3 regions of the Fretibacterium fastidiosum genome follow, and region 1 is predicted to be linked to each of the others. Evidence: riboswitches for the same ligand, from Rfam matches in the RefSeq annotation. Region 1 holds a riboswitch; each other region holds the start of a gene.

Evidence for each region. A riboswitch is a leader RNA that binds a small molecule or an ion and turns the genes downstream of it on or off. The one in region 1 is predicted to bind cobalamin.
Region 2: linked by a shared signal. The riboswitch ahead of ACK28C_RS04835 (ABC transporter substrate-binding protein) and the one ahead of ACK28C_RS04040 (methylmalonyl-CoA mutase family protein) in region 1 are both predicted to bind cobalamin.
Region 3: linked by a shared signal. The riboswitch ahead of ACK28C_RS05525 (sirohydrochlorin cobaltochelatase) and the one ahead of ACK28C_RS04040 (methylmalonyl-CoA mutase family protein) in region 1 are both predicted to bind cobalamin.

What each region holds. Positions count from the first base shown of each region.
Region 1 is NZ_OZ209244.1:891,880-901,570, reverse strand. Features, by position in the region: gene ACK28C_RS04050 (methyl-accepting chemotaxis protein) at 1-1,647, opposite strand, end outside; gene trpB (tryptophan synthase subunit beta) at 2,179-3,378, shown strand; cobalamin riboswitch at 3,569-3,732, shown strand; gene ACK28C_RS04040 (methylmalonyl-CoA mutase family protein) at 3,890-6,034, shown strand; gene scpA (methylmalonyl-CoA mutase) at 6,037-8,238, shown strand; gene meaB (methylmalonyl Co-A mutase-associated GTPase MeaB) at 8,222-9,358, shown strand.
Region 2 is NZ_OZ209244.1:1,089,751-1,099,441, forward strand. Features, by position in the region: gene ACK28C_RS04800 (ABC transporter ATP-binding protein) at 1-539, opposite strand, end outside; gene ACK28C_RS04805 (iron ABC transporter permease) at 536-1,513, opposite strand; gene ACK28C_RS04810 (ABC transporter substrate-binding protein) at 1,546-2,631, opposite strand; gene ACK28C_RS04815 (ABC transporter ATP-binding protein) at 2,709-3,338, opposite strand; gene ACK28C_RS04820 (ABC transporter ATP-binding protein) at 3,331-4,200, opposite strand; gene ACK28C_RS04825 (ABC transporter permease) at 4,213-5,067, opposite strand; gene ACK28C_RS04830 (ABC transporter permease) at 5,060-6,049, opposite strand; gene ACK28C_RS04835 (ABC transporter substrate-binding protein) at 6,090-7,643, opposite strand; cobalamin riboswitch at 7,814-8,062, opposite strand; gene ACK28C_RS04840 (AAA family ATPase) at 8,299-9,691, shown strand, end outside.
Region 3 is NZ_OZ209244.1:1,291,339-1,301,029, forward strand. Features, by position in the region: gene ACK28C_RS05515 (hypothetical protein) at 150-470, shown strand; gene ACK28C_RS05520 (Rpn family recombination-promoting nuclease/putative transposase) at 522-1,418, shown strand; cobalamin riboswitch at 1,502-1,681, shown strand; gene ACK28C_RS05525 (sirohydrochlorin cobaltochelatase) at 1,851-2,741, shown strand; gene ACK28C_RS05530 (FecCD family ABC transporter permease) at 2,760-3,764, shown strand; gene ACK28C_RS05535 (ABC transporter ATP-binding protein) at 3,761-4,537, shown strand; gene ACK28C_RS05540 (ABC transporter substrate-binding protein) at 4,567-5,409, shown strand; gene ACK28C_RS05545 (precorrin-2 C(20)-methyltransferase) at 5,406-6,113, shown strand; gene ACK28C_RS05550 (hypothetical protein) at 6,110-7,018, shown strand; gene ACK28C_RS05555 (precorrin-8X methylmutase) at 7,100-7,714, shown strand; gene cbiD (cobalt-precorrin-5B (C(1))-methyltransferase CbiD) at 7,711-8,796, shown strand; gene cbiE (precorrin-6y C5,15-methyltransferase (decarboxylating) subunit CbiE) at 8,825-9,691, shown strand, end outside.

The sequences.
Region 1 (9,691 bases):
CTGAAGGTCCTGGATCAGTTTGCTGACCTCGTTGGCGGCGTTCCCGGACTCCTCGGCCAGCTTGCGGACCTCCTCCGCCACGACGGCGAAGCCGCGCCCCGCCTCGCCCGCCCGTGCCGCTTCGATCGCGGCGTTGAGGGCCAGGAGGTTCGTCTGGTCCGCGATCGACGTGATGGAGCTCACGAAGCCGGAGATGGCCTCCACCGACTGCGCCAGGTGGCCGATCTGCTCCATCGTCTCCTCGGACTTCTCCTCCGCCAGCTTCATGCCCTCGACGATCCGGCCCACGCTGTGGACTCCCTCCGTCGTCCCGGTGCTGACGGTGGCGGACTGGGTGGCGCCCTCCGTGGCCGCCTGGGCGCTCGACTGGGCCCCGGACGCCACCTCGCCGATCGCCGCGTTGATCGACTGGAGGGCCGAGGAGCTCTCGCCGAGGAGGGCGTCCGACTTGCCCATCAGCCCCCCGACGGTGTCCATCGAGGCCAGCAGGTCCCCCGATATCTTCGAGAGCTCCTCGGACTGGCGGGAGTTCTCCGCCACGCCGGTCCGGATGCGGGAGACGACCTCCCCGATGGACCCTGCCGTCCGGTTCAGCATCCCGGAGATCCTGGCGAACTCGTCCTTGCCCGAATCGTCGAAGCGGGTCGAGAGGTCGCCCGCCTCCAGCTCCTCCATGAGGTCGGTCATCCGGCGCACGGAGCGCGTCATGCCCCGAACGATGCAGAAGAAGGAGACTCCGACGATGATCAGCGGCGTGATCGCGACGCCCAGCAGGATCAGGAGCAGCGTCTTGAGGATGCCGGAGATCACGGAATAGGGGAAGAACGCGCCGAGGTAGAGGTCGTACCCCACCGGGGCGTAGAACATCAGGCGCCTCTCGCCCTCGTGGGTGTACTCGGTGGCCCCGCTCTCGCCCGCCGTCATCCGTCGGACCGTCTGGCGGACGCTTTCCGGAAAGGCCGGGTCCGTCAGGAGGTTGGCCTTCATGACCTGCTCCTTCTGGGGGGAGGCGACGATCAGGCCGTCCTTGCGGATCAAAACCCCGGAGCCCTGGCCGAATATCTTGAGGGCCGCCGTCTGCGAACTGATCTGATCCACGTCCAGGTCCGCGCCGACGACTCCAAGGAGTTTCCCCGCGTCGTCCCGGACGGCGACCGCCATGGTGATCCCAAGGCTGTTGGTCGCTGCGATGATGTAGGGCTCTGAGCAGATGACCTCCCCGTCCCTGGCCGCGACGGCCAGCTTGTACCAAGGGCGCGTCCGGGAGTCGAAGTCGTCGGGGGCTTTCCAGCCGCCTCCGTCCGCAAAGCGCCCATCCGACTCGTAGCCCCAGAACAGCTCCTTGATGCCGTTCGGCCTGTTCTTGGCCAGAAGGGCGGCGGCGGCGCGGGCCACCTCGTCCTGAGAGACCGCCCCGAAGTTCAGATAAGCGTACCGCAGCGATTCGGCGGAGGCCGAGAGGACCGCGGAGGATCGGGTCAGGACGCCTCGAAAGACCTGGGCCGACTGGGACACGCTCTCCACCCCGGCTCCCCTCAGAACGGAGGACAGCGTCGAGCCGCCCCAGAGGTAAACGACCCCGACCATCAAGAACAACACCAGGAAAACCGCTGCAACCGTCCCCAACATCTTGCTCCGAATCGTCATCTTTCCGTCTCCCTTGCCGCATCAAAAGCCGAAAAAACATCCCGTAGCGCCGTCGCGCAAACGCGCGAAACCCGGAGGGCCGCTCCTGCCGCACAAAGCTTTTTCAGCTCGTCAAAACGCCGGGGAAGGCCATTCACCGGGATAAAAAACAACTTCGCCGCTATTATATACACAACCCCGAAGGGCGGCAATACAATGCGCTCGAAAACTCTTGACATCCTAACGCAGTGGTGATAATTTAATGCTGAATTTACCCTTATTGGTATAGGGGAGGACGAGAGCGATGAGGCGCAGAGACGGAGAGGCCGCAGTGCAGGTTCGGAACAACGGGATGTGGTGGTGGCAGCCTTAAGCTGCCCTCTGTCCGCGCGCGTTGAAGAAGAAAGCGCTTTAAGGGCCGGAGGGAATCAACCCTCCGGCCCTTTTGTTTTGTATCGAGAGCGTCAGAGCTCGGGGCCGACCCTTTGGCCCCGGGCTTTTTTGTATCCCAAACTTTTACTTCATTTTTGCTTTATTCAGGAGGAGATTACGATGGCGAACGACGTCGAGAGGAAAGCGATGGTCACGGGGTTCTTTGGGGAGTACGGCGGGCAGTTCATCCCCGAACCGCTGAAGGCGCGCCTGGACGAATTAGACGAGGCCTTCCGGGACGCGATGGCGGACACGGCGTTTCAGGAGGAGTACCTGACGCTCCTCAGGGACTACGTGGGGCGTCCCTCGGCGCTGACGGAGTGCCGCAACGTCTCGGAGGACCTGGGCGGGGGGCGGCTCTTCCTGAAGCGGGAGGACCTGAACCACGGCGGCGCGCACAAGATCAACAACTGCATCGGGCAGATCCTCCTGGCCAGGCGCATGGGGGCGAAGCGCATCATCGCGGAGACGGGCGCGGGGATGCACGGCACGGCCTCGGCCATGGCCGCCGCGCTCTTCGGCATGGAGTGCACGGTGTACATGGGAGCCCTGGACATGGAGCGCCAGAGGCCCAACGTGGAGCGGATGCGGGCCATGGGGACCCGCGTCGTGGCGGTGACGGAGGGGCAGCAGACCCTCAGGGAGGCGGTGGACAGGGCCCTGTCCGTCTATGTGGAGGAGCCGGACACCTTTTACCTCCTGGGCTCGGCCGTCGGGCCGCACCCGTACCCCTCCATCGTGCGGGAGTTCCAGAGCGTCATCGGGCGCGAGGCGCGGGAGCAGTTTCTGAAGCGCGAGGGGCGACTGCCGGACTACGCCGTCGCCTGCGTCGGAGGGGGCAGCAACGCCATCGGGCTCTTCTCGGCCTTCCTCGACGACGCGGAGGTCCGGCTGGTGGGGGTGGAGCCGGCCGGCCGGGGGACGGACCGGCTGGGGGACCACGCGGCGACGCTGGCCTTCGGGACCCCGAAGGTCTTTCAGGGGTTCAGGAGTTACGTCCTGACGGACGCAGCCGGAGAGGCCGCCCCCGTCTATTCGATCTCCGCAGGGCTCGACTACCCCGGCGTGGGGCCGGAACACGCCTGGCTGAAGGACGTGGGGCGGGCCCGCTACGAGAGGGTGACCGACGAGGAGGCCCTCGCCGCGTTCCGGACCCTCTGCCGGCGGGAGGGCATCCTGCCGGCGCTCGAGAGCAGCCACGCGCTGGCCTGGGCGCTGCGCCTCCTGCCCTCGCTCGACAAGGGCGAGACGATCCTGGTCAACCTGTCGGGGCGCGGGGACAAGGACTTTCACTCGATCCCCGAGGCGTACAGGAGCTGATATCTTCAAGAGATTTTGTGCGGAGGCAGGGCCCCCTGCCTCCGCGCTTTCGCCCTGCCGCGTCCTCTCGAGGACTCCTGCCCTCCGGCGTGGAGCCTGGGGCGATTTTTCCGCTTTTGCCCCTCTTTGCCCTGCCATTTGCCCTTTGTGGGCGTCCCGAAGTCACGAACCTACGTTATAATACACAAAGTTAACGAAAATTTTCTGCGGCTGCAGGGAATCCGGTGCGAAACCGGAGCGGCCCGGCCACTGTAATCACGACGAGCCCGCAGGTCAGCCACTGCCGTGGGGCGGGAAGGCGCGGGCGAAGGATGAATGAGAGCCAGGAGACCTGCCGGGAAAGACCTTCCCCTTCCGCGTGGAGGCGGGCGGCTTGTCGTCCTGCCGTGCCAGGGTGCGGCGGGACCCGGATTGCGTTGGGCAGCGGAGCTGCCGGACGGGGCTTTCGCCCTGTCCAAAGACCTTGGGGCGGCGCAGGACCGCGCCGTCGCCAGAACGGGAGGAATCGTGTATGAGCAATGCAAAAGAACCGGGGGCGGGGGGCCAGACGGCTGCCGCGCACCTTCCCGACGTCGCCTTCGACGAGTTCACCCCTCTGAGCTACGAGGCGTGGAAGGAGGCGGCCACCGCAGCCCTGAAGGGCGCACCCTTCGACAAGAAGATGTTCACCAAAACCTACGAGGGCATCACCCTGAACCCGATGTACACGGCGGAGGACACGGGGGGCCTGAGGGCTGCGCGCACCTACCCCGGTTCCTACTCCCTGCGGGGCAACGAGGCCTCCGGCAACCTGAAGCGCGCCTGGGAGATCGTGCAGTTCTGCGATGAGGCGTTGCCCCATGAGGCCCACAGAAGCCTGGCCCACGAGTTGGAGCGGGGGGCCAACTCCGTCGCCTTTCGCCTGGACCCCCGGACGGAGGCGGGGCTGGACGCCGACGCGCCGGGGACGGATGGAGCGGGCGTCTCCCTCTCCACGCTGGACGACGTCGAGGCCCTGCTGAAGGGCCTGCTGGGCCGCCCCCTGGCGATCTACGCCGGAGCCTCCGCCGCGCCGCTGCTGGGCTTCGTGGCCGCGCTGGCCCAAAGGGAGGGCGTCGCCCCCAGGACGCTTGCGGGCTGCGTGGGGGCGGACCCCATGGGCTGCCTGCTGGAGAGGGGGGGGCTGCCCGCGCCCCTGGATCGACTCTGGGACGAGATGGCGGAGACGATCCGTTGGGCCGAGGCCGCCGGCTCCCCGCTGCGCACGGTCCTGATCCGCGGCAGCGTGCCGCACGACGGCGGCGCGGACGCGACCCAGGAGGCCGCCTGCGCCATGACGGCCGCCATCGAGACGCTGCGCGCCATGCTGGCGCGGGGCATCTCGGTGGAGCAATTCGCCCGCCGGCTGCGCTTCGAGTTCTCGCAAGGGGCCAACTTCTTCATGGAGATCGCGAAGCTGCGCGCCGCGCGCATCGCGTGGGCTCAGATCGCGGAGAGCTTCGGCGGCGGCGAAGAGGCCCGGAAGTCCCAGATTTTCGCCCGCACCTCCCGCTTCACCCGCACGGTGTACGACCCCTACGTCAACATGCTGCGCGGTGCCACGGAGGCGTTTTCAGCGATCGTGGGCGGCGTGGAGGGGCTGACCGTCGGCTGCTTTGACGAGGCGCTGCGGCCAGGCTCCGAATTCTCGCGCCGCGTGGCCCGCAACGCCCAGATCATGCTTCAGAAGGAGTTCAACCTGCGGGAGCCCATTGACCCCGCGGGAGGTTCCTGGTATCTGGAGGCCCTGACGGACGAGCTGAGCCGCAGGGTCTGGGCCAGGCTTCAGGAGATCGAGGGCCGGGGCGGCTTCCTGGAGAGCGTCAAGGCGGGCGTGCTGCAGGAGGACGTGGCCGGGACCCTCGCGAGCCGCTGGAAGAACCTGGCGAAGCGCTCCGACCGCGCCGTCGGCACGAACATGTACCCCAACATGAGCGAGCCCCTGCCGGAGTTCGGGTCGCCGGACTGGGAGGGGCTAAGGGAGGAGCGTCTGCGGGCGCTGAAGGGCGCCCGGGGGGCGCGGGACGACGCCGGGGTGAAGAAGGCCCTCGAGGGGCTGTCGGGCGACGGCCTGATCGGGAAGGTCGCCGCAGCGGCCGAGGCCGGCGCCACGCTGGGCGAGGTCCGGGCCGCGCTGGGAGGCGGGAGGGGCGACGTCGCGGCGGAGCCCGTGAGGCCCCACCGCTGGACGGAGCAGTTCGAGGAGCTGAGGGCCAGGACGGAGGCCTACAGGGCGCGGACGGGTGATAACTTCCGCGTCTTTCTGGCCAACATGGGGCCCATCCCCCAGCACAAGGCACGGGCGGACTTCATCTCGAGCTTCATGGAGGTGGCCGCCTTCGAGATGCTCCGCAACGACGGCTTCGAGACGCCGGAGGCGTGCGCGGAGGCCGCCGCCGCGAGCGGTGCGGAGATCGCGGTGATCTGCTCCACGGACGCCACGTACCCTGAGGTGGTGCCGCCGCTGGCGCGGGCGATCAAGGAGCGGGCGCCGAAGATGGGCGTCTACCTGGCCGGGGAGCCAGCTCCGGAGTTCAAGGACGCCTACGTCGAGGCCGGCGTGGAGGGCTTCATCAGCGTCCGCTCGAACTGTCTTGAGACTTTGTCCGGATTTCAGAAGATGAAGGGGATGTTCTAAAGATGTCCGTATCGTATAAAAACCCGGATTTTACGCAAATTTCGCTGAACTGCCCCACTTCCGGCCCGGACTTTGACGAGGCGGTCTGGAGCCGCAACTTCGAGGCGGAGACGGGGTCTGCGCCCGAGGCGATGACGACCCGAACGATGGAGCAGATCGACGTCCCACCCCTCTACACGGAGGCGAAGGGCGGGCACCTCGCCCATTTGGCCTTCGACAAGCCGGGGCTGCCTCCCTTCCTGCGGGGGCCCTACCCCACGATGTACGTCACGCGCCCCTGGACGGTGCGCCAGTACGCCGGCTTCTCCACGGCCGAGGAGAGCAACGCCTTCTACCGGCGCAACCTGGCCGCGGGCCAGAAGGGCCTCTCCATCGCCTTCGACCTGGCGACGCACCGCGGCTACGACTCCGACCACCCGCGCGTCGTGGGCGACGTGGGCAAGGCGGGGGTGGCCGTGGACTCCATCCTGGACATGGAAATCCTGTTCTCCGGCATTCCGCTGGACCAGATGTCCGTCTCCATGACGATGAACGGCGCCGTGCTGCCCGTCCTGGCCTTCTACATCCTGGCCGCGGAGGAGCAGGGCGTGGACAAGTCCGTCCTGTCCGGCACGATCCAGAACGACATCCTGAAGGAGTTCATGGTGCGCAACACCTACATCTACCCGCCCAGGACCTCGATGCGCATCATCGGGGACATCTTCGCCTACACCTCGCAGTACATGCCGAAGTTCAACAGCATCAGCATATCGGGCTACCACATCCAGGAGGCGGGGGGCACGGCGGACATCGAGCTGGGCTACACGCTGGCGGACGGCCTGGAGTACCTGCGCACGGGCATCAAGGCGGGGCTCACCATCGACGCCTTCGCCCCGCGCCTCTCCTTCTTCTGGGGCATCGGCAAGAACTACTTCATGGAGGTCGCCAAGATGCGCGCCGCCCGCATGTTGTGGGCCAAGATCGTCAAGGGCTTCGACCCGAAGAACCCCAAGTCCATGGCGCTGCGCACCCACAGTCAGACCTCCGGCTGGAGCCTGACGGAGCAGGACCCCTACAACAACGTGGAGCGCACCTGCATCGAGGCCATGGCGGCGGCGCTGGGCCACACGCAGTCGCTGCACACGAACGCCCTGGACGAGGCCATCGCGCTGCCCACGGACTTCTCCGCGCGGATCGCGCGCAACACGCAGCTCTACATCCAGGACGAGACGAAGGTCTGCAAGGTCATCGACCCCTGGGGCGGCTCCTGGTACGTGGAGTCCCTGACCAGCGAGCTCCTGCGGCGCAGCTGGGCCCACATCCAGGAGGTCGAGGAGCTGGGGGGCATGGCTGCGGCCATCGACACGGGGCTTCCGAAGATGCGCATCGAGGAGGCGGCGGCCCGGCGTCAGGCCCACATCGATTCGGGCGCGGAGGAGATCGTGGGCGTCAACAGCTTCCGCCTCGACAAGGAGGACCCGCTTGAGATCCTGGAGGTGGACAACACGGCCGTGCGCGAGGCGCAGATTGCGAGATTGAAGAAGTTGAGGGAGAACCGGGATCAGGAGAAGGTGAAGGAGTGCCTCGACGCCATCACGAAGGCCACGGAGACGGGCGAGGGCAACCTGCTGGCGCTGTCCGTGGACGCGGCACGGGCCAGGGCGTCGCTCGGCGAGATATCGGCTGCCGTGGAGAAGGTCTGCGGGCGCCATCAGGCGGTGATCCGCTCCATCTCCGGCGTCTACAGCAGCGAGTTCAAGGACGCGGACGTCATCGACGAGGTGCGGAGGATGACGGACGACTTCGAGAGGAAGCACGGCCGCCGCCCGCGCATCATGGTCGCCAAGATGGGGCAGGACGGCCATGACCGGGGCGCGAAGGTCATCGCCACGGCCTTCGCCGACATGGGCTACGACGTGGATATCGGCCCGCTGTTCCAGACCCCGGCGGAGACGGCCCAGGAGGCGGTGGACAACGACGTCCACGTCGTCGGCATGAGCTCTCTGGCCGCGGGGCACAAGACGCTTCTGCCGCAGCTGGTGGACGAGCTGAAGAAGCGCGGACGCGAGGACATCATGGTGGTCGTGGGCGGCGTCATCCCGGCGCAGGACTACGCCTTCCTGCGCGAGCACGGCGCCGCCGCCATCTTCGGCCCCGGGACGGTCATCCCCGTCTCCGCCAAAAAGGTCATGGAGGAGCTCAACCGCCGTGTCGACGACGACTAGGCCCGAATGGACGCCGGAAGGGGCTGGAGCCGAGTTCGCCTGCCGCGTCATGGGCGGCGTGACCGACGCCCACGACGGCATGGCGTTTGCGCCGGAGCCGTCCCCTGCTCCCGTCCCGAAACGCCGGAAGCTGGCGCTTCGGGACTACGTGGAGGGCGTGCTGGAGGGCGACCGCGCGGTCCTCTCCCGCGCCATCACGCTGGTGGAGAGCAACGCGCCGGCCCACTTCGACCTGGCCCGGCAGGTCATCTCCGCCGTGCTGCCGCGGACCGGGCGCGCCGTGCGCGTGGGCATCACGGGCGTGCCGGGTGCGGGCAAGAGCACGTTCATTGAGGCGCTGGGCACGTGGCTCTGCGACCGGGGGCACAGGGTGGCGGTGCTGGCGGTGGACCCCAGCAGCACGGTGACGAGGGGCAGCATCCTGGGGGACAAGACGCGCATGGAGGAGCTGTCCCGGAACGAGAACGCCTTCATCCGCCCCTCCCCCTCCGGGGGGACGCTGGGGGGGCTCACGCGCAAGAGCCGCGAGACGATGCTGCTCTGCGAGGCGGCGGGGTACGACGTCGTCCTGGTGGAGACGGTGGGCGTCGGCCAGAGCGAGGTGACGGTGCGGGACATGGTGGACTTCTTCATGCTCCTGGTCATCACGGGCGCGGGAGACGACCTCCAGGGGATGAAGAAGGGGGTGATGGAGCTGGCGGACGCCATCGTGGTGAACAAGGCCGACGGGGCCAACCGGATGAGGGCCCAGACCACCCGGGCGGACTACGAGCAGTTCCTGCACTACCTGCGGCCCTCCACGGACGGCTGGACGAGCCGTGCCTACACCTGCTCCGCCCTGACGCGCGAGGGCATCCCGGAGGTGTGGGGCATGGTGGAGGACTTCATGGAAAACGTCCGGAGCTCGGGCGTTTTCGCGGAACGCCGCCGGCGCCAGGCGCTGTCCTGGGTCCACTCGATGGTAGAGGACCACCTGCTGCGCCGCTTCTACGAGGACCCCGGCGTCGCGGCGGAGATGCCGGAGATCGAGGAGCGGGTGGAGCGGGGCGAGCTGGCCGCCACCCAGGCGGCCCTGGAGCTGCTGGCGCTCTATGAGAGGGGTCGGGACCGACAGGAGTGATGGGGTTGCCCACCTGGTTCGTTGAAGGCCGGAACGTTTCGCCGGGGGCTTGACAGCCTGTACCGCGACCGGCCCCACTTAAGGAAACACTGATTCAGTCGTTGAGAACTGTCAACCGTATGGGCTCCCTTCAGTGCCTGAAACTTCATCAGGCCGCGCGAAGCGCGTGGGGATTGGGACTGACGGCCCGTGAGCGCCAGCGAACGGCAGCCGGAAGGCTCCCCGAAGTGGGGGGCGTAGCCCCATTTTAAAATTTTAGGGAAGCGCTGAAGGATACCCTTTGTTTGATGATCCTTAATTGCTTTCAACAACTTTTGAAGATTAATCAGCGCT
Region 2 (9,691 bases), 200 kb from region 1:
TCCAGGATCACCAGCTGGTTGTGAAAGTCCAGGTTGGACTCCGGCTCGTCCATCACCAGCAGGGATGGCTGCGTCGTCAGCGCGCGAGCGATCAGGACCATCTGCAGTTCGCCGCCGCTCATGCGATTGCAGGGCTTATCCTTCAGGTGCAGGATTCCCGTTTCCTCCATGCACTCCATGGCGATTCTCTCGTCGTCAGGCCCCGGCTGCTTGAACGCTCCAAGGTGTGCACTTCGCCCAAGGAGCGTCATTTCATACGCCGTATAGGGGAAGCCGGCCGTTCTCGCCTGCGGTACGTAAGCCATCTTTCTCCATATCTGTCGAGGGCTGAACGACGAGAGTTCGCGCCCGTCGATAAAGGTCCCTCCGTCACGCCATGGCAGGAAACCCATCATGCAACGAAGCATCGTCGTTTTTCCTGCCCCGTTTGCCCCCAGAACCGCCAGCACCTCTCCCGGCTCTATGCGGAACGAGATGTCGCGCAGAAGGATCGAGCCGCGACGATAGCCGAAACAGCCATTCTCGACCGCAAAGATCATTTCATGCCCCCCTCCTGCGTGGAGCGCAACAGCATGATGAACACGGGGGCGCCCACGATGGCCGTAAGGATCGAAACCGGTATCTCCGCGGCGGTAACGCTCCGCGCCACCGTGTCAACACAGAGCGTAAACGCCGCGCCGAACGACAAGCTGAGGGGGATGATGCGTTGATTGCTGCCGCCGCCGACCATGCGCGCAAGGTGCGGGATCAGGAGGCCGATCCATCCAATCTTGCCGCACATCGAAACGCAGGAAGCCGTCATCGCCGCTGCCGCAAAGATGACCGTGAAGCGCATGGCTCTGAGGTGAATGCCCATGGAACGCGCTTCGTCCTCGCCGAGGGAGAGGATGTTGAGTCGCCAGCGCAGCAGAAATATAGTCAAAAGCCCGGCGCCGATCATTGGCGTTCCAAGTGCCAGCGTGTAGTAGTTGGAGGCCGACAGGCTGCCCATCAGCCAATAGGTAATGGTCGGCAGCGCTTCCTCGGGGTCGGCGACGTATTTCAGGAGCGAGAGCAATCCGTCGAACAGCGCGGAGATGACGATGCCGGCCAGCACGATCATCACGATCGTACTCTGTTTCCGAATCCTTGCAGCCGACCATGTCAGGAGCACGGCAATCAAGCCGAAGACCAAAGCCGTTGCCTGCACGGCCAGCAGGTTCCAGCGAAGCATCAGAGCGATCACGGCCCCGCAGGAGGCGGCGCTGGCCACGCCAAGCGTGTCCGGCACCGCCAGCGGATTGTTGAACAAGCTCTGAAAGGCTGCGCCGGACACGGCCAGCGCCGCACCGCATAAAGCGCCTTGCAGGATGCGGGGCAGGCGAATTTTGAACACTACGGCAAACTGCATGGCGTCGACTTTTTCTCCCGTCAGCGGCGAGAAGAGGACGTGGAGCGTTTCCCACAGGCTGATGGAGTACCGCCCCACGCCGAGGCAAAGGAGCGCCGTCAAGAGGGGAAGGGCAAGCAGCAAAAGCGCGCCTGCCCTCCTTGAAGATAGAGCCATCAGTTGAAGATGGCGGCCTCGCGTCCGGGGTGCAGTATCTTGGCGATGTCCTCGTCCGTTGGCTCGTAGTGGTAGAATTTTTGATAGTAATCCCTAAGCTCCTTCGCGATATCGACGTCGCTGAACAGCTCCGGATGCAGTTGCTGGGCAACCCACAGGATGCAGAGCGGGGTGTCGCCGGACGGCGGATACCAGCGATAGATGCCCAGAGGAAACTTGTAGACGCGCTTGTTTTTCACAGCGCTTACCAGACCCCAGTCGTAGCCGGCGATCTTGTTCTCGTAGAAATCCTCAGGCACATAGGGGCAGAAATTGTTGATCAGGATGACCTCCGGGTCCCACTCGTAGATCTGCTCGAGGTTGACGCCCTTTTGGCCGTCAATCTCCGCCGCTACGTTCACCGCCCCGCACTCGCGCAGATAGAACTCGGAATAGTGATTCGAGCCCGACGCCACGAGCTGGTTTCCGCTGTACCCGGCAAAGATCACCGCCTTGGGGCGCTTGAGGTCGCCCGCCGCAGCGATACGGTCCCGCACCATTTGAAGCGTCTTCGCGCCATAGTCCGAAACGCCCGCCGTCCCCTCGCCTGCGCCAAATACTCTTTCAAGGTAGCCCAGCCAGTCGGCAATCGTCCCCAGCGGGTCGCCATGATACTTTTCTGTGCGGAAACACACGGCAGGAAGCCCGATGCGGCGATAGGCTTCCCCCTCCTCCGGACGCGAGGCGTTGTAGAACACGACGTCCGGCTTCAACTTCAGGACTTCCTCGACGTTCACCTCGCCGCCCTTCATGAAGTCGGAAGGAATATCGAGGATTTTCGGAAACATCTTTGCAAGGTAGGAGTACCGTGCCGCCACCTTCGTGCCGTCTGAGATGCCGATCAATCCTGTAATGCCGCCGCGATAGAGGCAGTATACGCTCGTCAAAGGCATGATGGACGTGATGAGAACACGTTCCGGCGAGCGCGGCACCGTCACCTCCTGCCCGCTGTCGTCCACAAACTTGACGAATTCGGCGCCCAGCGCGCCTTGTGCGCACAGCACACAGCACAAAAACGCCAAAAAGCTTCTCTTGAAAAACCTCAACCTGTTGCCCTCCTTAAAAATAAAATATACCTCCCTGATCCGTTCTGCGCCTCGCGCACCGTGGGTTTGTTTCAACGTCACAGGCTGCTGCGGTCCACCTGCACGTGATTCAGCTCCGGAATGTGGATGATGCGGTCCGCGACGCGCTCCGCCAGGGCGCGGTTGTGCGTTATCGCCACCACGGCCATGCCGTTCCGGTCCGCATAGTTCAGCACGAAGTTCCAAATGTGCGCCTGGCTCAAGGCATCCAGCATCGTCGTCATCTCGTCGGCGATCAGGACGCGCGTTTCGCTCCGCATGACGCGCGCCACGCAGAAGCGCTGCAGCTCGCCGCCCGAGAGCTCGATGGGCCAGCGATCGTACCACAGGGGGCGAATGCCCACCTCGCGCAGGACGTCTTCGTCCAGCGCTCCGGCCTCGAACAGGGACTGCCGCATCTTCCAACGCGGGTTGAGCGCCCGCTCCGGGTGCTGGTAGATCAGCTGAACGGGGCAGTAGCCGCGGCCGGGCAGCGGGGCGCCGTTCCACAGCACCGCGCCTTCCGCGGGGCGTTCGTACCCGGCCATGAGCTTTGCCAACGTGCTCTTGCCGTAGCCGCTGGGGCCAAGGATGGCGATGCGCTCCCCATCGGCGACCTTAAGGCTCACGTCCTTCAGGACCCATGGTCCGCCGCCGTAATGAAAGCCGACGTTGTTTACCTCAAGCATCGCTGCACCTGCACCTCATCGTTTCTCCGTCCACGTCCCACGTCGCTTCGCTTGCCCCGCACGCGGGGCAGCGCTCCAGGGAGAACCCGTTCTGGGGTAGAGCCCGAAACAGGGCGCGGCTGTAAGGGTGCTTCAAGCCGGCGCCGTCCCCGCTGAAGGCCGCCGCCGCGGCGGTTTCCACGACGCGGCCCTCGTGGAAAATCGCGACCTTATCCGCCACGCCAAGCGCCAAATCGATGTCGTGCGTGATGAGGAGGATGCCCTTCCCCTGGTCCGCCATGACGCGAAAGTCCTTCAGCGCCTCGATGGCCAGCTCCAGGTCCAGTCCAGGTGTCGGCTCGTCCGCAATCAGAAGCTCCGGGTCGGCGACGAACGCCGTGGACAGGAGGACGCGCCGGGCCATTCCGCCCGAAAGCTGAAAGGGATAGGAATCCGCCGTCTCGCGCTTCAGGTTGAAGTGACGAAAGGCCGCCCGTTGCCTCTCCCGAGCGCTTTCCCCCGCCGTGCCGCACACCTGGTCTCCCACGCGCATCAGCGGATCGAGGTAGGCCACGGACTGCGGAATGAACGCGATCTCACGTCCGCGCAGGCGGGACTTCATCCCGTCCGTCATGACCGCGCCGCAGTAGAACATCTCGCCTCCAACGCGCGCGTTGTCGGGCAGGATCCCCAGCACCGCGTGAGCCAGCAGGCTCTTGCCGGAGCCGCTCGATCCAACGACGGCCAGGATCTCTCCGCGCTCCAACGACACGCTCAGGTCGGTGATGGCGCAGTAGTCCACCCTCTCAAGGCGCGTGTCGTAGCTCTCGAAGCTCACGGACAGGTGGCACACTCTCAGGAGGCTGTCTTTCAATTCGCCCATCTCCAGTCCCCCCTACTCCCTCGCAGCGTGCGGGTCGACGAACACCCGCAGGCTGTCGCCCACGACGTCGAAAAGCTGTACGACGAGGAGCAGCGCCAGGCCGGGGAAGAACGCCAGCCACCACATGCCGGCCGCCAGGTGTCGCATGGACTCGGCGAGGATGACGCCCATGGCCGGCGTGTCGAGCGGCAGACCGTAGCCCAGAAACGTGATGCCGGCCTCATGAAGGATCGCGTGCGGAAACAGCAGGATCAGGCCGACGGCGTACTGTGGAAACACGTGAGGGACGATGTGCCGCAGGGCGATGTGGAGCGGGCCCTTTCCCATCTTCCGCGCGACCTGCACGTACTGCGCGGAGCGGATCTGGAGGATTTCCGCGCGGATGAGGCGCGTCAGGTTCGGCCAGTGCGTGACGGCGACCCCTGTGATGACGCCTGCGGCGCCTCCTCCGGCGGCGATGGAGATGAGGATGAGCAGGATCAGGTGTGGCACGCCCATGCACAGGTCAACGCAGTAGCTGACGGCGGAGTCCGTCCGCCCGCCGAAGATGGCGGACAGGCTCCCCAGGATCAGCGCGATGACCGAGCTGATGACCGCAGCCGTCAGACCGATGCGGATGCTGAGCGACAGGCCCGCAACGACGCGAAAGAACATGTCGCGCCCCAGGCTGTCGGTCCCGAAGGGATGAGCGGCGCAGGGGGCGATGTACCGAGCCGAGTAGTTGGGGCCATAGTCGCCGGGGCCAAGGAGCGATCCCCAGACGAAGATCCCCGCGAGGAGGATAGCCCCCAGCCCAATCGCACAGAGCGTCCTGCGGCGGTGATTCAGCCACGGGCCGCGCGCTGCCTTGACGAGCGCTTCAGCCATGGGCTTTCTCTCCCTCCCGAATGTGCGGGTCGATCAACCCGTAGAGGACGTTCGCGGCCAGGTTCCCCGCGAAGACGAAGAGCACGCTGAAGAGGGCGATGCCCATCAGGAGCGGTGCGTCCGCGTGGAGGCCGGCCTCGACGGCGGTGCTGCCCAGGCCGGGGTAGGAGAACACCTTCTCCGCCAACACGGAGCCGCCGAATATCTCGTTCACCGAGGCGAACTGCAGCGTGATCGCCGGCAGGGCGATGTTGCGCAGGCCATGGCGCCGGATGATCTGCCCCAGCGACTCGCCGCGGGCACGGGCGAAGAGGACGTATTCGCTCTCCAGCACGTCGATCAGCTTCTGTCGGGTGTGCAGCGCGATGTTCGCCACGCCGGTGATGGACAGCGTCAACGCAGGAAGGATGAGGTGGTGCAGCCGCTCGGCCCACGTCGTCTCCGCGGCCACGCGGCCGATGGGGATGGAGAGCCCCAGGGGGAACCACTGTAGCTGTACGGCAAACACGATCAGGAGCAGAAGTCCGAGCCAAAACGTCGGAGTGGAGGCCAGAAGCAGGCTGAAGGTCTTGATCACCCTGTCCGGCCAACCGCCCCGCCAGGCGCCGGCGGCGATTCCTAAAATCAGGCCAAGGACGCCGGACAGCGCCCAGGCCGTGCCCATCAGAAGCAGCGAGGCCTTGAAACGCTCCGCCAGCACTTGCGACACCGGCTTGTGGTGCATGATGGACTGTCCGAGGTCGCCCCGCAGGGCCGCTGCTGCCCACTTGAAGTAGCGTTCCAGGGGCGGCCGGTTCAGGTCCCACTGCTCCTCGATGTGGGCCCGCTGTTCCTCTGAGACGTTGACCTCACCGAGGAAGGCATCAATCGCTTTCAAGGGTGACGCCGTGACCAGAAAAAAGCTGAGCGCGGAACAGGAAACGAGCAGGAGCAGCAACCGCCCGAGAGACCCCGCGACGTACCGTGCGAATCCCTTACTCACTAACCCCTCTCCTTCCCCCGGGGAGCGATCCCCCGCTGTCTCATTCGCTCCAGCTCCACTCGTTCAGGTTCTCCAGCCCCGCTCCGCCCTGGTTTCTGGATTTGACCCTTCCTAGCGGCGGTATCGTCAGTCCGTCGCGGACGAGGTAGTTGTCCTGGGGACAGGCAACGTACAGGAACGGCACGTCTGCGTCCGCCAGCTCTTCAGCCTGCTGCCACAGCCTGTCGCTCTCCTCCTGGCTTGTGGCGCGCAGCGCCCTGTCGATCAGGGCGTCGACCTCCGGGTTGGAGTACGAGGGCGGATTGCCGATCACGCCTTTGTTGATCTGCGAAGAATGGTAAAACAGATAGAAGTCCGAAGGGCTGGGGTAGCCGAACGCCCAGCACGTCGGCGTAGCGCGGGCGTGGCGCGCTTCAACCCAGGGTGCGGATTGAGGGATAATATGGATTCCAAGCGCTTTGGCGCTCTCCGCGACCGCCACGACCACGTTGTAACGAGGCATGTCGTTGCTGCGGCCCTTGATCGTGAACTCCGCCTTCAGGCCGTCCTTCTCCCGGATGCCGTCGCCGTCCGAATCCACCCAGCCGGCGTCCTCGAGGATCTTCTTTGCCTCCTCCAGGCGTCCGTCCTCGAACGTCCGCTTCGAGGCCCAGGGCAGCCAGCCTCCGCCGATGGTGAAGGAGGGCTTCCCCATTCCGCTCAACGCCTGATCGACCAGAAGCTGACGGCTGATGCCGACGTTCAGCGCGCGGCGGATGGCCGGGTCACAGGTCACGTTGTTACCCACCTTCTCATCTCCTGAGGCAACCCCTTCGGGGATGACGGGCAGGTTGATCGCCAGCGAGGTGAAGGTGTCGAGCGTCAGGAGCTTCATGCCCGGCACCTCCTGTTTTGTGGCCGCGAACTCCGCCGGAATGAAGACGAAGTCCAACTGTCCCGACTTCGCTGCAGCGAGCGTGGCGTCGTCGTCGACCTTGAGGATCGTCACCCGTTTGAAGGGGGACTTCCTGCCGTAATAGTGCGGATTGGGCTCCAAAATCATCTGCTGTCCGATCTGGAAGTCCACGATACGCCAGGCGCCTGAGCCCAGCGGCATGTCACCGTAGCCCTCCTTATAAGCGTGCTTCGGAACGATGCCGACGTAACTCAGGAGGTGCGGAAAGAACGACCATGGACGGGAGAGCGTGAACTCCACCGTTCGGTCGTCGAGCGCCCGAACGCTCTCCAACATCGAGAGGTCTGCGACCGATGCGGCGGCCTTCGTGCTCTCAAACGTGAAGACGATGTCCTCCGCTGTCAGGGGGTGGCCGTCGGCGAACTTCGCGTCCTCGCGAATTTCATACGTGTACCTCAGCCCGTCTTCGCTGACCTTCTCATCCGTTGCCAGGTCCTTTTCCAGCAGGTTGTCCTTGCCGGGTTTCAGCAGGTGGCAGTGAAAGATGTCGGGTCCCCAGACACCATACCCGCGGACGGGGTCGATCTTTCCCGCCATGGCGTTATCGCCGCCCGACAGGACGATCTCATCCTTCGCCAGGGCCGTGCCGCAGAGGAGCGCCATCGCGAGGGAAAGCGCCGCAAAAACCGTTTTCTTCATGTTTGCCTCCTAAAATTCCAAAAATAGTGCAAAACTCCTGCGGGCGGCAAGCCCGCACCTTTTGCGCGTCGCAGAGATAAAAACGCGCCGGCCCTCTGCGCTTCTGCAAGCGAGAAGGTCGGCGCGTCCGTTTTCACGCGCCAAGACGTCCGCCCTGGGCAGGGGGCCAACGTCCTCCAGAGAAAATGCGTAAGTCTCCTGACTTGCGATTCAGGGGGAGAGCCCCCAGCGCCCGATGCCTGCCTTCCCACGGCCTGATGCCGCAGTGACTGACGTTCGTCATGGCGTCCCGAAGAGACGCTTCAGCATGGGTTCACGCTTACAGTGCCGGCCGCGCGGGGACTCTCACCCCATTCCATCTACACCGTCCCCACCGTATCGCGCGTCGGACAGGGAGGACGATGACGCATTTCCATATACAAACAGCCTGTTTGTACAAGACGTCATTCTAATGGAACGCCCTCAAAAAAGCAACAAGGCCGCCGATCGTCTGCTGTCGCTCAACGGTCCTGTCACCCCGTTTTGGGGGATGGCGTCTGGCCTGAAGCAGTGGCGGGCGGCGTTGAGGTTCAATTTCCTGCCTTGATGATGGAGCGCTATAATAAAAGCACCTGGTTTTCGCTATAGCACGACAAGCATTTGAGAGGTGTTTGCCATGTTTGATCCATTTCGACTGAAGGATATACTGGTTGAGTACAAACGGAACTTCGTTTCAAAACAGTGGGAAAATGAGAAATACAAATGGGAAGCCGTGAAATGGTTTCAGGATAATTGGGATGTGAACGCAGTTGATTTTCCGGAGATGCTGAGTCGGTCTTTGGACAAAACCCTCAATTTACTGACTTCCGCAAATTACTTCCCGAAGGGCATGATCGTCGATTTCGCCAGGTCCGCTCATGAAGAGGTTCGTTCCATGTTCATTGCTCTGTTCGATGAGAGCAAGGATGTGTTTGAACGGATGGATGCTTTTAGTGCGCACTCGTCCATCCTCTTGAAGGAGTACGGGAGCGAGGACGCACAGCATTATCAGTATGAAAATTCCATCAGCACCTACTTGTGGCTCCGTTATCCGGACAAATACTACATCTACAAGTTCAGTGAAGCAAAAGCAGTTGCCAACGAACTTAACTCGAATTACCGTTTCAAAAAAGGCGCTTATGCCGATAATATCCGAAACTTCCTACGACTTTACGATGAGATCAGCCTGGCTTTAAAAGAAGATACCGAGCTGGTGAACCTCTTCGAATCGCAATTGACCGAGACGTGCTATTCCGATCCTGAGTTGAAAACTCTGACCATTGACGTTGGATTTTACATCAGCAGATATTATTCGCAAAAGGATGCCGCTGCTGCAAAGCCTGTTAAATGGTATGGTTCCGATTATGATTCCGGCCTTACTGTCGATGACTGGAGCAAACTCCTCGAGGACGAAACCGTCTTTACCACCAGTGCACTGGAAATCATGAAGCGCATAAAAGACTACGGCGGCATGGCATCCTGCACACAGCTTGCCATGAAATACGGTGAGACAAAAAATTTCTACAACGCCGGTTCATTCGGACTGGCAAAGCGCATTTGTGAAGCCACCGGCATTTCACCAAACACCAGAGACAATGGCTCCACACGGTGGTGGACGGTTCTTTACGTGGGCCGTAACGCTGATAAAAATGAAGAAGGCAGCTTCGTTTGGAAATTGAGGGATGAGCTTTCTGCGGCACTCGATAAGGCTGATTTGAGCAACGTTAAACTGTATGTTACTGCCGCATCGGGCGAAAAATATCCGGTTACAGTGGTGGCTCCCATTAACGCATACACAAAGAGTGATTTCCTTGATGAAGTTTACATGACGGAAAAACGTTATGAAAACCTTGTATCCGTTCTTCAAAATAAAAAGAATATCATCCTTCAGGGCGCTCCCGGCGTGGGAAAGACCTTTGCTGCCAGACGTCTGGCATGGTCTATGATGGGAGAAGAAGATGATAGCAGGATTGAATTCGTGCAATTTCATCAAAACTATTCCTATGAGGACTTCATGATGGGCTACAAGC
Region 3 (9,691 bases), 400 kb from region 1:
GTGTCGCGCCGCGGTTCTGCGTGGTTGACGATTGGGGCGGGGACCGCTTGACCCTCAGAGGGCCAGCGCTGGGATTCAAGCCTCAGGCCGCGTGGGGATGATCGTCGATTTGGCCTTGAATGGGCTGATTTTTTCAAGCGCACCCGTTATTGACGTTGACACCGACGGAGATGACGCCATCGGGGAACGATCGTCTGGTGAACGTCCGGGTCTCGAACGACGTGGCTGTGAAACCGGATTCGTGGTTCTGGTGGTTCTGTACGGTATGGAATGTCACGGGCACCATCAAACAGTATGGTTTGGTGTCCAGGTCCAACACCGGGAAGGCCACGTCCTTTTACGGAAAGAAGCCTGATGACGGCAAGAAACCTGGCGAGGGCAAGAAGGGCGGCTCGCTTGCACTGGACCTGGAGGGCCGGTGCAGGCGAACGATGCCGCAGCACCGCCTCCGGCGCTGCGTTTTGGGCTGACGGCCCGACTTTGCTATAATGAAGACAACATAGGCGACAGGAGGTCGGGGGATGCCTGAGAAGGACATCACGGAACGGCACCTTGAGTCCTACAATGACGTTTTTGCGGACATCGTGAACGTGCTGCTCTTCAACGGAGAGAGGCGGATTCTCCCCGACGACCTGCGTGATACGCAGGCGCGCACCCAGTACAAGGCGGACGGCAAACTCCGCGAGCAGGAACGGGACGTCTCCAAGCTGTGGGCTCCGGAAGGGATCGTCATCTCGCTGATCGGCTTTGAGAATCAAACCCGGATCGACAGGGACATGCCGCTTCGGGTGCTGGGATACGAGGGGGCGGATTACCGCAACCAGCTGTCTGAAAAAGGCGGCCTCTACCCCGTGGTGACGTTGGTCCTTTACTTTGGCGAAGAGCCCTGGACGGGGCCTCGGTCGCTCTATGAGAGGGTCCGGGTTCCCGATGAAATGAAGCCGTTTGTGAGTGATCACAGGGTGAATCTCTTCGAGATATCCTTTCTGACGGACGAGCAGGTGGAGCGTTTCACGAGCGACTTCAGGATAGTGGCGGACTACTTTGTGCAGATGAGGAGGAAGCGGGATTACGTTCCTTCCCGTCGGGTTGTCGAGCACGTGGACGGAGTGCTGAAGCTGTTGTCTGCACTGACGCGGGACCATCGATTTGAGGATGCGCAGAATCAATTCAGGGAGGGGGAGAGCGTTACCATGCTGAGCGTTTTGGATAAGGTGGAGGCCAGGGGCATACGTCTTGGCAGGACGGAGGGCATTCAGCTTGGAGAGGCGAGAGGCATAAAGCTTGGAGAGGCAAGGGGCATCGCCGCCACGGCGCGGCGGATGCTGGTGCGAGGCGTCCCGCTGGAGCAGGTCGTTGACTTCACCGGGCTATCCCTCGGCGAGGTGGAGGCACTGCGGCGGGGGATGGACAACTGATTGTTGGCCCCCTGCTTTGCCCGCGCTTCACGTTCCTGCGGGATTGGGCCCCGCGGGGATTTGACAGCGGTGGAGCAATGTGCTTAAATAGCCTTAAATAAGGCGTCGCAGGGCCAGGAAGCGGGTGCAAGACCCGCGCGGCCCCGCCACTGTGACCCGGACGAATCCGCAGGCAAGGCCCACTGAAGGGGAAACCCCTTCGGGAAGGGCGCGGACGAGGAGGAGGGGAAGTCAGGATATTGACCCTGCGCGAGGACCGATGGGCATTTGCGTGGGCAACCCTCCGGTGCTGCTGCAGGACGCAGACTGCGAACCGCATACGGCGAAGGAGGCCCGGCGCGATGCCGAGCCTCCTTTTTTCACGCCTTTTCACCAGGCTGTGCTCTACCCTGCGAGGGCAGGGGTATCCTTATCACGATGGAGGTATGTGTCATGAACAAGTTTGTCTGTGTAATGCTGGTCGCTGCGGCGCTGCTTTCTGCTTCCCCGGCATGGTCCGCCCACGGCGACGCGAAGCCCGACAAGATGGGGATCCTGGTGTCGTCCTTCGGCACGTCCATGCCGGAGGCCCGTCCCGCCATCGACAACCTGGTGGAGGCGGCGAAGAAGGCCTTCCCCGACGCGGAGGTCCGCCTCGCCTTCACGTCGAACATCATCCGCCGCAAGATCGCCCGCGAGCGCAACGAGGTCGTGCCGACGCCGGTTCAGGCGCTTGCCGCGATGAACGACGAGGGCTTCACCCACGTGTACGTCATGCCGACGCACATCATCCCCGGCGAGGAGTACGACGAGATGCAGAACGTCGTGGACGCCTTTGCGTCCCTGAAGGGCAAGTACGGCTTCAAGAAGATCGCCCTTGGAGCCCCCTGCCTGAACGGCGTGGAGGACTGCGACAAGATGGCCAAGCTCCTGATGACCCGCTTTGAGAAGCAGCTGAAGGACAAAGGGACGGCCATCGTCCTCATGGGGCACGGCACGCCGGAGCACATCGCCCACGCCATGTACAGCCAGCTGCAGTTCTCCCTCGACAAGGTCGCCTACGGTCGCTTCTTCCTCGGCACCGTGGAGGCCGAGCCCAAGGTGGAGGACGTCATCCGCGCGCTTAAGCGCCACAAGGACATCCGCAAGCTGGTGATCTCCCCGCTGATGATCGTGGCGGGCGACCACGCCAACAACGACCTGGCTGGCGCGGACGACGAGGAGTCCTGGCTGAACGTGCTGAAGAAGGCGGGCTACAAGGACGTCACACCCTACCTGGTTGGACTGGGTCAGGACGAGAACATCGCGAAGAGCTTCGTCGAGCGCATCCGCGAGATGATGTAGCGCGGGCGCGTTTCCTCGATGACTGAGATCGCGGCCTGCCGCAAGGCGCAGAGCCGCAGGGCCTGGGCCGTCGGCGGGGCGCTTCTCCTCGCTCTTGCCTGTGCGGTCGTGTGGCGCGTCACGCTGGGGGAGTGGGATATCCCGCTTCCCCGCGTGCTGTATCTGCTGTCCCCGCGCCTGCCGGAGGCGGAGGCCTCCCTGCCGGAGGCGCTCGTGATCCGCTCCGTGCGGCTGCCCCGCCTGTTTGCGGCGGTGGGGACGGGCGGATTGCTCAGCGTTTCCGGCGCGCTCCTGCAGGGCATCCTCGCGAACCCCCTGGCGGAGCCCTACACGCTGGGCATCGCCGCCGGGGCGGCCTTCGGCGGGGCGCTGGGGCTCCTGTTGGGCACCGCGGCAGTGATCCCCGCGGCCTTCGCGGGGGCCGTGGGGGCCCTGTGCCTCGTGGGGCTCATCGCCTGGCGGGCGGGCGGAGGGCAGTTGGTGCTGGCGGGCATCGTCGCCAACGCGGTGCTGTCCGCGGGAGTGACGTTCGTCAAGGCGGTGGCGGACGACAAGCTGGGCGCGATCGTCCTGTGGATGATGGGGAGCTTTTCGGGGGCCGGAGCCTCCGGCGGCGCGGCCGTGTGGGGCGCGGCGGCCCTGGTGCTGGCGTCGGGGCTCTTCTGTGCCCCCATGCTGGACGCCATGTCCCTGGGCTCCGGCCGGGGCGCGATGCTGGGCGTCAACGAGAGGCGCCTCCGGTGCCTTCTGCTCCTGGCGGCCTCCCTGGGCGCTGCGGCCTCGGTGAGCTTCTTCGGCATCATCGGCTTCGTGGGCCTCGTGGTGCCGCACCTGCTGCGGCTGGCCGTCGGCCCGGCGCACCGGCCGCTGATCCTGCTCTCCTTCCTGGCCGGAGGCTGCCTGCTGGCGGCGGCGGACGGCGTGGCTCAGGCCCTTGGGGAGCTGCCCGTCGGCGTGCTCACCGCGCTGATTGGCGGGCCCTTCTTCTGCTGGCTCCTGATCCGGCGGGGGCGGCGGTCATGAGCGCCGCCTGCTTTCGCCTCGCGGACCTGACCGCCGGCTACGGGGACCGGAGGGTCCTGCGGGGCCTCACCGCGGACCTGCCTTCGGGGCGGTTCACCGCGCTGATCGGCCCCAACGGCAGCGGCAAGAGCACGCTCCTGCGCACGATGGCCGGCCTCCTGCCCTACGGCGGCGGGTTGACGCTCCTGGGGCGCGAGGTGCGGGGCGTCTCCCGGCGGCAGTTCGGGCGGCTGGTGGGCGTCGTGCCGCAGCACTTTCGCCCGCTCTACCCCTTCTCCGTCTGGGAGGTCATCGGGATGGGGCGACTGCCCCACCGCGGGTTCCCCGCCCGACCCCTGAACGCGGAGGACGAGGCGCTCATCGAGGCTGCGGCGGAGCGCGTGGGGGTGCGCTCCCTCCTGTCGCGCGACGTGACGTCGCTGTCGGGCGGCGAAGCGCAGCGGGTGGTCCTGGCCTGCGCGCTGGTCCAGGACCCCCCCGTGCTGCTGCTGGACGAACCCACCTCGGCCCTGGACCCCCATCAGGCGGCTCGCGTCCTGGGCCTGCTGCGCGAGCTGGCGCGGGAGGGGCGGACGGTGGCCGCCGCGGTACACGACGTCAATGCAGCGCTTCCCTTCATCGACGACTACCTGGCCCTGAAGGAAGGGCGGTTCTGCTCTCAGGGGCCCGTCGAGGCCCTGGACGGGCGCGTCCTGGAGTCCCTCTACGGCGCGCCGTTTCTATCTTACCGATCAGAAAGGGGGGACGTGATGTGGCGCGCTCTCTGCGAGTGATGACACGGTCCCTGCTGTTCTTTTTCCTGATGTTAACCCTTGTTCTTTCCCCCGGCCTCGCTGCGCCTGCGCTGGCCCTTCGCGTCGTTTCGCTCTATCCGGGGCACTCGGACAACGCGGTGGCCCTCGGCGGGGCGGAGTCGCTGGTGGGGTTGTCGGAGAACGACGACGCGGACCTTCTCCCGAACCTCCCGCGCTTCTCCAAGCAGACGGGGGCTGAGGCCATCCTGGCGCTCTCGCCGGACGTCGTCCTGATGCGGGGCCTGACGCAGCGCGCGAACCCCGGCCTCGCGGACGTGCTGCAGCGGGCGGGCGTCCGGGTGGAGTCCATCGACCCACCCTCCTGGGACGGCTTTGCGGACTACCTGCGGACGTTGGCCGGCATCCTCGGCCTGGACCCCGAATCGGGCGTGGAGCGGCTTGAGGCGACCAGGGCGGCGATCCGGCAGGAGGCTGCTGCGAGGCGGGAGGCCGCCGGAGGGAGGGTGCCGCGCGTCTTCCTGGAGGCCACGGCGCGCGAGCTGCACACCTGCGCGCCGGGCTCCTGGGCGGCGCACCTCATCGAGCTGGCCGGGGGCGAGAACGCGGCGCGGGAGGCGGAACCCATTCGCGAGGGCAGCGCACTGGCCCCCTGGGGGCTTGAGCGGGTGCTGAAGCTCCTGGAGGATGGGCTGGACGTCTACCTCGTCCAGCAGGGCGCGATGAACGCCTCGACGCTGGAGGCGGTGCGGGCCCGGCGCTGGGCCGGAGCCCTGGAGCGCACCCGCCTGGCGGCCATGCCGGAAAACCTCCTGAGCCGGCCCTCCCTCCTGGGGCTGGAGCGGGGCGGACGGCTCCTGATGGACGTCCTCTACGGGGAAGCGGCCCGATGAAGCTCATCGTCGTCGGCGTCGGCCCCGGAGGCGTGGACCACGTGACGGTGGGGGCGCTGGGGGCCGTTCAGGAAGCGGACCTGGTGCTGGTGCCCCGCTCAGGGGCCGGAAGGCCCGGCGTGGCGGAAGGGGCGCTGGCGGAGCGGCTGGGGGGCGCCTTTGACCCCGTGCCGATCGTCTTTCCCATGGTCTACGACGCGGCGCGGCGCGACGCGGAGCTGCGGGCCCAGCTGGAGGGGCTTCGGCCCCGTTGGCAGGGCGCCCGAACCGTTGCCCTGCCCGTGATCGGGGACTCCGCGCTCTACGCCACGGGGGCCTACCTGTACGGCGTCTGGCGGGAACTCGTGCCGGACCTGGAGTTGCAGCTGGTCCCCGGCGTCTCGGCTCACTCGCTGGCCGCGTCCTGCGCTCGGCGCTTCCTGGCGCTGGGCGAGGAGGTCCTCTGCGTCGTCCCTGGCACGGCGGAGCCCTCCAGGATCGAGGCGGCGCTCAGGGCTGCGGACGCCGCGGCGCTCTACAAGCCGAGCGCCCTGGGGGAGGAGCTGGCCGGCCTGGTGGCGCGGTCCGGCCCGTGGCGCGAGACGATCCGGGTGGATCGGGCGGGGTTGCCGGAGGAGTGCGTCCTCTGCGGCGCCGAGGCCGTCGCCCCGGCGAAGGAGTACCTGTCGGTGCTGCTGCTCTGGAGGCTCCGGGCGGCGGAATGAACCTGGCGGGGCTCCTCGAGGGCGAGGTGTGGCTGACGGCGGACATCCTGCTGGGGCTCGCCATCGGCGGAGCCGTGCTGCGCTGGGGGCTGGCGGACCGGCTGATGGCGCGCCTCACGCCCTGGCTGCGGCGGCACGGGATCGGGCCGCTGGTGGGCCTGTCCCTCACCGTCAGCCTCGGCTCGTCCAGGGCGGGCGCGGCCATCCTGGCCTCCGCACTGGACGAGGGGCGGCTGGACCGAAGGGCGGCGCTTTGGGGCACGCTCGCCCTGGCATTCCCCGCCTACCTGCGGCGCTGGCCGGCGACGTTCGCGCTCTGCGCCTCCATGGCGGGGGGCGCGGGCGCCGTCTTTGCGGTCGTGCTCCTCCTGCGGAGCGCGGCCCGTTTTGCGCTGGCCCTGGTCCTCCTGCGCCGGGGCGGGGGCTGCGAGGCGGGGCCGGACGAGGAGACGGCGGGGGGGGGGGCGGCGCGGCGCGAGGGCCTGTTGAAGGGCCTTCACGCCAAGCTCCTGCGGACGCTGCCCCTGGCCTGGGCGCTCTTCGCCGCGGCCTACGCGCTGGTCCCCTGGCTGGAGGGCGCGTTCCAGCGCTGGTTCATGGGGGGGACGTTCCTGCCGCTTGCGGGCTGGGCCGTCGCGGCGGCGTCCATCGCCCACGTCTCCGCGGCGCTGTCGCTGGCGGGGGGTGGCCTGGCGGCGGGGGACCTGAGCCCGGCGCAGGCCGTCTTCGCGCTCCTTCTGGGCAACGGGCTGGGGATCCTCACCCGCGCCGTGCGGCAGAACGCGGGGTACTACTTCGGGCTCTTCCCGCCGGACCTGGCGCGGTCGATGCTGTTCTGGAACGTGGGGACGATGCTGCCGCTCGTGCTGTTGAGCCTTCTCCTGGCCGCTCTGCCGCTCGGATGATCGTCCTGTGGTGCGGGGGCCCATCGGGCGGGGCTGGGGGCCTGCGGGTTATGAGGGATTGGGAGAAGGGGGAACGATGGCATGAGGCCTGAGGAGATCGAACGCGCCAGCATGGAGATCATCGCGCGCGAGATGGGGGAATGGCGCGGAGCGGCGGAGGAGCTGCCCGTGGTGAAGCGCGTCGTCCACGCGACGGCGGACTTCGACTTCGTGAGGACGCTCGCGTTCTCGCGAGGCGCGGTGACCCTGGGGCGCGAGGCCCTGCGGCGCGGCGTCGCGGTGGTGACGGACACGGCCATGGCCGCGGCGGGGGTCAGCAAGCCCTCGGCCGCCCGCTGGGGCGTGGAGGTGGTCTGCCGCATGGCGGACCCGGAGGTGGGGGAGGAGGCCCGGCGCCGGGGCGTCACGCGCGCCGTCGTCTGCATGGAGCGTGCCGTCGAGGCGACGCCCGACGCGGTGTTCGCCATCGGCAACGCGCCGACGGCCCTGATGCGCCTGTGCGAGCTCATCCGTGAGGGCCGCGCGCGCCCGTCGCTGGTGGTGGGCGTTCCGGTGGGCTTCGTGAACGTCGTGGAGTCCAAGGAGGTCCTGGCCGCGACGGACGTGCCGCAGATCGTGGCCATGGGGCGCAAGGGTGGCTCCACCGTGGCTGCGGCCATCCTCAACGCCCTGTTCTACGGCATGGAGGACCGGTGAACGCGACAGGGCTTCGGGAAGGAGTGACGACCGGAACCTGCGCCGCGGCGGCCGCAAAGGCGGCGGCCCTCCTGCTGACGGAGGGCCTGCCGGAGCGGGTGACGGTGACGGGCCCCACGGGGCGCGAGTTCACGCTGGACGTCCACGCCGTGCCGGGCGGGTGCGGCGTGGTGAAGGACGCGGGGGACGACATCGACGCGACGGACGGGCTGACGGTGTGCGCGTCGCTCGAGGTGTCGGAGGCGCCGGGCGAGGTCGTCTTTGCCGCCGGTCCGGGGGTGGGCACGGTGACGCTTCCGGGGATGAAGGTCCCGCCGGGCGAGCCGGCCATCAACCCCGGCCCACGGCGGATGATCGTGGACGCGCTGCGCGAGGTGCTGGGCGACCGCGCCGTGCGCGTCACGATCTCGATCCCCGGCGGCGAGGAGGTGGCGCGGCGCACCTTCAACCCGCGCCTCGGCGTCGTGGGCGGGCTCTCCGTCCTGGGGACGACGGGCGTCGTGCGCCCCATGGACGAGGCGGCGCTTTTGGCGTCGATGACCATGGAGCTCAGCGTCATGCGGTCCCTGGGGGTGCAGCGGCTGGTCATCACGTTCGGCGGCACGGGGGAGAAGGCCCTGCGCCGCGCCTTCGGCATCGAGGGGCGCTGCGTGGTCCAGGCGGGGAACTATCCGGGCTTCGTGCTGGACGAGGCGCACCGCATGGGGTTTGAGCGTGGCCTGCTGGGAGGGCATCCCGGCAAGCTCCTGAAGGTGGCGGCGGGGTCGTTCCGCACGCACAACCGCGACGCGGACGGACGGCTCGAGGCGCTCTGCACGCAGGCGGCGATCGCGGGCGCGCCCGCTGAGACCGTGCGGAGGCTCTACGAGTGCCGCACGACGGAGAACGCCATGGGCCTCCTGGAGGAATTCGGGCTGAAAAGCCTCTGGACGGCGCTGGCGGCCGTCGCGGCCCGCCGCGCGACGGACCGCTCCTTCGGGGAGCTCCCCATCGAGGCGGCGTTCGTGGACAACGAGGGCGCGATTTTGGGGGAGACGCCCGGCGCAGAGGCCTTTCGCGGAATGCGGGGGCCTGCGGTGTGACGCCCGTCCAATTGCTGGAGGCGATGTCATGCAGCATGAACTGATCGTGGTGGGGGTGGGGCCTGGCGCTGCGGACCAGATGACGCCCGCCGCGGCGGAGGCCGTTCGGGGCGCGGGCTGTGCCGTCGCCGCGCCGAGGCACCTGCCCCTCGTCGCGGGACACGCGAACGTCCTGACGCTGGGGCGCTTTTCGGAGACGCTGGACCGCGTCGCGGAGGAACTGGAGCGCGGCACGGTGGCGGTGCTGGTTTCGGGGGACCCTGGGCTCTACAGCCTCCTGCCGCTGCTGAAGCGCCGCTTTCCGACCGCGCCGCTGCGCGTCCTGCCCGGCGTGAGCTCCCTCCAGAGCCTGTGTGCCGCGGCGGGGGAGACGTGGACCGACGCGGCCATCCTGTCGGGGCACGGGCGGCCCCTGACGGCCTCCCGCCTCCTGAACGCCGTGGAGCGGGGTCGTCTGACCGCGCTCTTCTGCGGGGACGAGTGCTCGCCCCGCTGGGCCTGCGAGGCGCTGGCGGGCGCCGTGGGCGGCCTGGAGGAGCGCGTGGAGGTCGTCGTGGGGGAGCGCCTGAGCTACCCGGACCAGCGCGTGACGCGGGGCCGTCCGGCGGAGCTGGCGGGGAGAGACTTCGACCCGCTGTCCCTCGTCCTGCTGCGCAACGCCGAGCCATGGACGCCGCCCTTCGGCCGGCCGAAGGACGAGGACTTCGTGCGGGGCCGACCCCCCATGACGAGGGCGGAGGTGCGAAGCGTCGTCCTGGACCGGCTGGAGCTGTCGCCGGATGCCGTCCTGTGGGACGTGGGCGCGGGCACGGGCTCCGTCTCCGTCGCGGCGGCGCTGGCCTGCCCCGACGGGGAGGTTCACGCCCTGGAGTGCGTCCCGGAGGCCCTGGAGCTC